Regions from separate parts of the Sedimentitalea sp. genome, predicted to be linked through region 1. Evidence: riboswitches for the same ligand, from Rfam matches in the RefSeq annotation. Region 1 holds a riboswitch; the other holds the start of a gene.

Region 1 (4,209 bases):
CGGAAAAACACCGCTTCACCCGGCGGTACCTCTGCTGACGTGGCCTTGATCAGCGCCGCCATGACCGTGAACAGGCCGATCGCGCACAGCTTGAGCGAAACGGCGAGCCCCGGTCGATGCGATGTTAACATTTTTGCCATGCGGCCTTCCTGCGCCGCACACGCAAAAAGATCAATGGGGTATCCTTAGATCAGCCAGAGCATCAGCGCGTTCAAGGTGAAGAACGCACCGGATGTCGCGGCCAGCATGGCAATGGACGCAGCCCCCTCCAAGCCCTGTTCCTGCGCAAGCACCACATAGATTCCGAACATGGGCATCGCTGCCGACAGGATCACCGCGATGTGCAAATCATCCGGCATACCCGCCAGTCCCATCATCGACACAATCGCAGCCGCTAATGCCACCAGCGCCGGATGCACCACCAGCTTGCCAATTGCGATCTGCGCCGCAAGCGACTTGTTGCCGCGCAGGGGAAGCCCGACCAATGCGCCACCAATGGCGATCAGAGAAAGTGCCGCTGCCGAGTCAGCCAGCATCGAAGTGAGGCCCAGAACGGGGCCGGGAACCCGAACACCGAACAGCGAGACCGCCAATCCGGCGAGAAGGCCGATGATCATCGGACGCTTCAGCATACCGAGCAGGATCGCGCCCAGCCGCGCCCCAAGGCCCACGCCTGTGTTTCCTTTGGCAAAATCGATCAACACCAGGCAGATCGGGATCAGGATGATGTTTTCCACAAGGATGTTCAGCGCCAATACGATCCCCGCGATATCCGGGAACGCCAAGAGCATGATGGGGAACCCAACAAAGCCCGAGTTTGGACAGCTGCTGCCCATCACCGCCAACGCCCGGCGCGCGGGATCAATTCGTTTCAGCGTGAACCACAGATAGACGACGATGATGGTGGCAACCCCACCTCCAAGATAGGCCAGCACGTAACCCTGCTGAAACACCTGTGCAAAATCCCGTGTCGCCAGTGCCTTGAACAGCAATGCGGGCAGCGCGATGTTCAGGACAAAGTTGCCCAGAAGACGCATGTCGGAGGACGACAACCACCCGGCCCGCACCAGCCAATAGCCGATCACAATGGCAGCATAGATCGGAAAGGTGATGCCGAGGATGGTTGCCAAGGATCAGCCGATCCTGCCGCGATTCTCACCGACCTGACCACGGTGCAGCAACATATGGTCAAGGATCACACAGGCCATCATCGCCTCGCCCACCGGCACCGCGCGGATACCGACGCAGGGATCGTGGCGGCCTTTGGTGATGATCTCGGTCTCTTCGCCTGATTTGGTTATGGTCTTGCGCGTGCTGAGGATTGAACTGGTGGGTTTAACGGCAAAGCGTACCACGACATCCTGTCCGGTGCTGATGCCGCCAAGAATGCCGCCAGCATGGTTTGAACTGTACTTCGGACCACCCTGCCCCATGAAGATCTCGTCGGCATTGGCCTCACCCGTCAGCATCGCCGCCGACATGCCCTCGCCGATCTCGACCCCTTTTACCGCATTGATACTCATCATTGCGGCGGCCAGATCCGTGTCAAGCTTGCCATAGACCGGTGCGCCCAGCCCTGCGGGTACACCGCGGGCAACGACTTCGATGATCGCCCCGACCGAGCTGCCAGATTTGCGCAGCCCATCGAGGTAGGTGGCCCAGGTTTCCGCCGCTTGCGCATCGGGTGCCCAAAATGGGTTCGCTTCGATCTGCGCCCAGTCGAATTCCGCCCGGTCGATGGCGTGTTCCCCCATCTGCACCATATAGCCTGTGATCTGAACATCCGGTGCCAGCGTCCGGATCGCTTCGCGCGCCAAACCACCGGCCGCCACGCGAGACGCGGTTTCCCGTGCCGATGAGCGGCCGCCGCCGCGATAGTCACGGATACCGTATTTCTGCCAATAGGTAATGTCCGCGTGTCCCGGACGAAACTTGTCCTTGATGTCGCCATAGTCCTTGCTGCGCTGATCGGTATTTTCGATCATCAGCTGAACTGGCGTGCCGGTAGTCAGCCCCTCGAACACACCCGACAGGATGCGCACCTGATCCGGTTCGCGCCGCTGTGTCGTGTATTTGTTCTGACCCGGCTTGCGCCGATCCAGCCAGTGCTGGATCATCGCTTCGTCAACCACAACACCCGGCGGGCAGCCATCAACCGTCGCCCCGATCGCAGGGCCGTGGCTTTCGCCCCAGGTGGTCACACGGAACAGGTGGCCAAAGCTGTTGGTCGACATGGGCGGTGCTCCTTTTGGCATGTGCTTTAGCGGGGGGATCAAAGTCTCGCAAGCGGTTGTCGTGCTGCAGGGGGGCGCTGCCCCCGCCGCCCTGCGGGCTACTCCCCCGGAGTATTTTGACAAAGATGAAGGGTAAGGCGCTTGTCATTGCGGGGCCCGCGAACTAGGGTTTCCGCCACCTCGGGGTGCCTTGAATGGCTGAGACGCGCAATGCGGACCCGTTGAACCTGAACCGGCTAATACCGGCGTAGGAAAGGTCTGGAACCCCTTCCATCCCTGCCCATCGCCGCAAATGGAGGATGCCATGAAGTATCTTGCGATTGCAGCGGGAGTTTGTTGTGCCACGGCAGCTTATGCCGAGACATCGGAACTGACCGTCTATACCTATGACAGTTTTGTCGCGGAATGGGGGCCGGGACCGGTCATCGAAAAAGCATTCGAAGAAAGTTGTGGTTGCGATCTGAAACTGGTCGGGGCCGGTGATGGCGCAGCGCTTTTGGCGCGGATCAAGCTTGAAGGTGCGCGCAGCGATGCGGATATCGTTCTGGGGCTGGATACCAACCTGACCGAGGCGGCGGTGGAAACCGGCCTTTTCGCACCACATGCGGTCAGCGCCGACTACACCTTGCCGGTGCCGTGGAATGATCCGGTATTCGTGCCGTATGACTGGGGCTATTTTGCCTTTGTGCACGAGGCGGATGCCACGGCACCCAGCGATTTTCGTGCGCTTGCATACAGCGATACCAAGATTGTCATTCAGGACCCGCGTTCGTCGACCCCGGGACTTGGATTGCTGATGTGGGTCAAGGCGGCCTATGGCGACGAGGCACCGGCCATCTGGGAAGCGCTTGCAGACAACATCGTCACCGTGACCAAGGGTTGGAGCGAAGCCTATGGGCTGTTTCTGGATGGCGAGGCTGACATGGTGCTGTCCTACACCACCTCGCCTGCCTATCATCTGATCGCCGAAGAAGATGCCAGCAAAGCAGCGGCGGCGTTTGACGAAGGACACTATTTACAGATCGAAGTGGCGGCAAAGCTTGTCAATTCCGATCAACCAGAGCTGGCAGACGCCTTTCTGGATTTCATGGTCACGGATGCGTTTCAATCCGTGATCCCGACAACGAACTGGATGTATCCGGCAGTAACACCAGCAGGTGGCTTGCCGCAGGGATTCGAAACTCTGGTCAAACCGGATAAGGCATTGATCATTCCCGCAAACGAAGCCGCAACATTGCGGGATGAAGCGTTGGCAGAGTGGCTGGGCGCGCTCAGCCAATAGGCCATCGCAGCGGAGTTGGCGCGGCGGCAATTGTCGCAGCGCTGATTCTTGGTGCGCTGGTTGCGGTTGCATTGCGCGCCGAACCCGGACGCGGTCTTGGGCCGTCTGATTGGGCGGCCGTGCGGTTCACCGTGGTGCAGGCCGCGCTTTCTGCCGCGTTCAGTGTCGCCGTTGCCGTACCGGTTGCGCGGGCGTTGGCGCGGCGACGCTTTGCGGGTCGACGCATTCTGATCGCACTTTTGGGCGCACCGTTCATCTTACCTGTGATCGTCGCCGTGCTGGGGCTGCTGGCGGTATTCGGGCGCAGCGGCTGGATCAGCGAGGCGCTCGGTTGGGTCGGCTTGCCGCCCTTGCAAATTTACGGACTGCATGGCGTGGTGCTGGCGCATGTGTTTTTCAATTTGCCTCTGGCAACCCGGCTGATCCTGCAAGGCTGGCAGGAAATTCCGGCAGAACGGTTCCGTCTCGCCGCACAGCTTGGCGCCGGGTCGCGCGCGATGTGGCAATTGCTGGAATGGCCGATGCTGCGACAGATCGCACCCAGCGTTTTGGCCGTGGTCTTTGCGATCTGTCTGACCAGCTTTGCGGTTGCGCTTACGCTCGGCGGCGGTCCTAAGGCCACGACCATCGAATTGGCCATCTATCAGGCCTTTCGATTTGATTTTGACCTTGGGCGTGCCGCATTGATGTCGT
Region 2 (4,209 bases), on a different contig from region 1:
AATCCCGACCCGATTGGCGCACCCCACGGCATCAAGACCTCGCATCCCGCGTGCAACAACTTGTCGGCGACAACCAAGTCTTCGGTGGTGTAGGGGAACACCTGAAACCCGTCTTCCGACAGGATGCGCGCCGCTTCGACCAAACCAAACACATCCGGTTGAAGCGTATCTTCCTCGCCTATGACTTCGAGCTTGATCCATTTCGTGTCAAAGACTTCGCGCGCCATATGTGCGGTTGTCACCGCTTCTTTGACGCTGTGGCATCCGGCCGTGTTCGGCAGGACGTGAACGTTTAGATCGCGGATCAATTGCCAGAAACCCTGCCCTTGTCGATCCCGTCCGCTTTCGCGACGCAAAGATACGGTGGCCACGCTTGCGGCGCTGCGTTTGAACGCCTCGGCCAGGATTGCCGGCGACGGGTATTGCGCCGTTCCGAGCATGAAGCCATTTTCCAGCGTTGTGCCGTAAAAACTACGCATGCCTTATCCGCCCTGCATGGGGGCGAGGACTTCGATGCTGTCACCATCGTTCAGAACATGGCCTGCACGGAGAGGGGCAGGCACAAACATGCCGTTCACTGCGGTGGCGACCTTGGCCCCACCGAACCCTTCCGCCTCGAGCAGATCAGTCAGGGTGGCCCCCTGCATCTCTACCGGCGCGCCATTAAGCTGCAACTTCATCCATCACCTCCGGCGTTTTGTTGTCAAAGATCAATTCGGCCACCATCCGCGCCATGGCAGGGGCCAAAAGAAACCCGTGTCGAAACAGGCCGTTCGCACGGATCAGGTTTCCGTCTCGTCGAATGCGCGGCATGTTGTCGGGAAATGCCGGGCGGCTGTCGACGCCGATTTCGAGCACTTCGGCCTCGCCAAACGCAGGGTTCAGCGCATAGGCCGCGCTGAGCAACTCAAGCATCGCGCGAGCGGTTACGTATTTGCCTGCCTTGCCCTCGATCATCGTCGCACCGAGCATGAAAATGCCATCACCTCGCGGCACGATGTAAAGCGGCACACGCGGGTGCAGCATCCGGATCGGGCGATTCAACTCGATATCAGGGCAGGACAGGACGAGCATCTCGCCCTTGACGCCCCGCAGATCGGTCACCGCATCTTTTGCCTGAAACCCACGGCAATCGATCGTCAGACCCTGTTTCGCGCACTCATCTGGATCAGCGGTATCTTGGACAAAGGCGGCACCATCAGCGACAAGACCGGAACGCAACGTTGCAAGCGCCGCGCGCGGGGCCAGATGAGCCTCGGATTCAAAGAACAGCCCGCTTGCGAAACGATCTCCCAAATCCGGTTCAAGCGCAGCGATCTCAGCACCTTTGACCTCGCGATATCCCCCGGTTCGGCGTGCAAATCGCGCAAGATCGGCTTTGTCTCGGGTCGGAGACACAACAAGCGAACCGCAACGATGCACGGCACTCGTTTTTTCCGCCCACCAATCTGCAGCCTCGGAACCAAGCCGAACCACCGGCTCCTCGGCGCTTTCCCCTTCGCAGAACGGGGCAAGCATGCCACCTGCCCACCACGAACAGGCGTGTGGCCCAACGTCTGCGTGGCGATCAATCACGGTGACCTCTGCACCACGATCCAGCAAGGCCCGCGCCACGCAAAGACCGGCAACACCGGCCCCTATGACCGCAACCTTGGTCATGTCCATTGCCCGTGAAAATGATGGACCGGTCCGTGTCCGCTTCCGATATATAGATCATCCGCCGCCGCGATCGCGGATTGAAGATAGGTATGTGCGGTGGTGACGGCAGCGCTCAGGTCAAGCCCGCGCGCAAGCTGTGCTGCAATCGCGGCCGAATAGGTGCACCCTGTTCCGTGTGTATTGCGCGTTTCCACGCGGGGCGCCTCGCATGTTGCGATGACGCCCGTTGCATTGACCAGCACGTCGACACAGCTTGCACCAGATGCATGGCCGCCCTTCATTAGAACAGCCGCTGGCCCCATCGCGACAAGGCGCTGCCCCTGCGCCGCCATTTCATAGGGCGATTGCGCCTCGGGTTCGCCCAGCAACCGCGCAGCTTCTGGCAGGTTTGGCGTCAAGACAGCAGCTCGGGGTAGGATATGGCGGATCATCGCCTCTACAGCGGCGTCCTGCAAAAGCGTGTCGCCGGATTTGGCGATCATCACCGGGTCGACCACGACCGGACCCTCAAACGACGTCAGGTGTTCGGCGGTGATTTCGATGTTTGCCGCGGAAAAAAGCATCCCGATCTTAATGGCGTCGACGCTGAGATCAGACAGAACCGCGTCGATTTGTGCGGCGACGATCTCCGAAGGGACTTCATGCACGGCCGTCACAGACGTTGTGTCCTGCGCCGTCACTGCGGTTATGACGCTCGCCCCATAGACACCGTTCGCTGACATCGCCTTGAGGTCGGCCTGCACGCCCGCACCGCCACCGCTATCAGAACCTGCAATCGTCAGTGCAATCGGGGTCTTGGCAGTCACAGGCACGTCTCCAATGTTGCGGACGTACCAACGTGAGAATGAGCCTGTGCGTTCTTCGCACGATCTACCCGTTCCCTACGCCGGTATTGCCCGGATCAGGTTCGACGGGTCGGTGCCTGCACCTCTCAGCCCAAAGGGCCCCCCGACGGATGATTGTCTTGCCGCTTGCCCCAGCTGGGGCCGTAGCGACCTATGTCGCTGGCGTGAATAGGACAGCTTTACATAAACTGCAATGCTCAAGTTTCCTGAGCAGGTGCGGAAGGCGCGCGACTGAAGGGACCGATGGGAAAGCACAGCCAAGTCGTCAGCAAACCATATATCTGCCCTGACGCCTGTTCATCTGAATCGCGGATTGCCGCTGTTCCCTGCCTGCGTTAGGTCTGTGACAGATACAGCAGGAGGCCCCGACCATGACGTTGAAAGTATATCTTTCAGGAGAAATTCATACAGATTGGCGCGAGCAGATCGTCAAAGGCTCTGACGATCTGGACGTGACATTCGACAGCCCGGTCACCGATCACGGCGCCAGCGACGACTGCGGGGTTGCGATACTTGGGGCGGAGCCGAACAAATACTGGCACGACCACAAAGGTGCGATGGTGAATGCGATCCGCACCCGCAAGGGGTTGGAGGACGCCGACGTCGTGGTCGTCCGCTTTGGCGACAAATACAAACAGTGGAACGCGGCCTTTGATGCAGGCTATGCTGCGGCGTTGGGAAAATCGCTGATCGTTCTGAACCCGCCCGAACATCAGCATGCGCTGAAAGAAGTGCATGCAGCCGCGCTCGCTGTTGCCGAAGAGCCGGGCCAAGTTGTCGATGTTCTGCGCTATGTATTGACCGGCCAATTGCCCGGCTGAACCGCCTGAAGATCACTGACATTATATTTTGCTTTATCCTCGATTCGTGTTTCGGGGAGAAAAAGGCGTGCTTTCCCCGTGACGGCACGGGTTGTCACCGAGTATGAATCAAATTCATCGCAGACATGTGATTTCAATTTGATCTTCATTCTAGGGAAAATGATAGTGATCCAGGAATTCAAAGACTTTATCGCCAAGGGCAATGTCATGGACATGGCGGTTGGTATCATCATCGGTGCAGCGTTCACCGCAATCGTCGGCTCGCTGGTTGCCGACCTGATCAATCCGTTCATCAGCCTGTTCATGGGTGGTATCGATTTCGCCGGTCAATACATCCTGTTGGGCGAAGGCAGTTTTGCATCGATCACCGAAGCCGAAGAAGCCGGCGCTGCAGTATTTGCGTGGGGCCGCTTTGTAATGGCCGTGATCAACTTTCTTATCATCGCCTTTGTAGTATTCCTTTTGGTCAAGGCCGTGAACCGTGCCAAATCCATGTCCGAAAAGCCCGAAGAAGAGGCACCCGAAGAACCTGCGGGGCCAACCGAGATCGAATTGCTGGTCGAAATTCGCGACTCTCTCAAAAAGCAATAAAAATACCACTCGCGCGAATGGAAAGGGCTTGCCTTAGGCAGGCCCTTTTTCTTTAAGCGTGATCAGGATTGATCACAAAAGAGGGCGAGTGTCTTGGAACAGATGATGGAACAATTGGGTGGCTTCGGACCGCTGGTAATCAATGCAGCCAAGGCGCTGGTGGTCCTGATTGTGGGTTGGATCTTTGCTGGCGGTATTTCGAGCTTTGTTCGAAACCGCGTGAACCGCCATCCGCGAATCGACAAGACTTTGGGCAATTTCGCCGCAAGCATGGTGCGGTGGATCATCCTGCT

Evidence for each region. Region 1 has a riboswitch for thiamine pyrophosphate ahead of thiB (thiamine ABC transporter substrate binding subunit). Riboswitches for the same ligand answer to the same signal wherever they lie in the genome.
Region 2: linked by a shared signal. The riboswitch ahead of thiD (bifunctional hydroxymethylpyrimidine kinase/phosphomethylpyrimidine kinase) and the one ahead of thiB (thiamine ABC transporter substrate binding subunit) in region 1 are both predicted to bind thiamine pyrophosphate.

The regions. Positions count from the first base shown of each region.
Region 1 covers NZ_JBDWLR010000044.1:21,937-26,145, reverse strand. The annotation lists gene ABJO75_RS11585 (DMT family transporter) at 1-140, opposite strand, end outside; gene ABJO75_RS11580 (AEC family transporter) at 186-1,130, opposite strand; gene aroC (chorismate synthase) at 1,134-2,234, opposite strand; TPP riboswitch at 2,406-2,505, shown strand; gene thiB (thiamine ABC transporter substrate binding subunit) at 2,539-3,516, shown strand; gene ABJO75_RS11565 (thiamine/thiamine pyrophosphate ABC transporter permease ThiP) at 3,492-4,209, shown strand, end outside.
Region 2 covers NZ_JBDWLR010000095.1:40,173-44,381, forward strand. The annotation lists gene ABJO75_RS27155 (thiazole synthase) at 1-479, opposite strand, end outside; gene thiS (sulfur carrier protein ThiS) at 483-680, opposite strand; gene ABJO75_RS27165 (FAD-dependent oxidoreductase) at 664-1,659, opposite strand; gene thiD (bifunctional hydroxymethylpyrimidine kinase/phosphomethylpyrimidine kinase) at 1,656-2,465, opposite strand; TPP riboswitch at 2,521-2,620, opposite strand; gene ABJO75_RS27175 (YtoQ family protein) at 2,876-3,325, shown strand; gene mscL (large conductance mechanosensitive channel protein MscL) at 3,491-3,916, shown strand; gene ABJO75_RS27185 (mechanosensitive ion channel domain-containing protein) at 4,010-4,209, shown strand, end outside.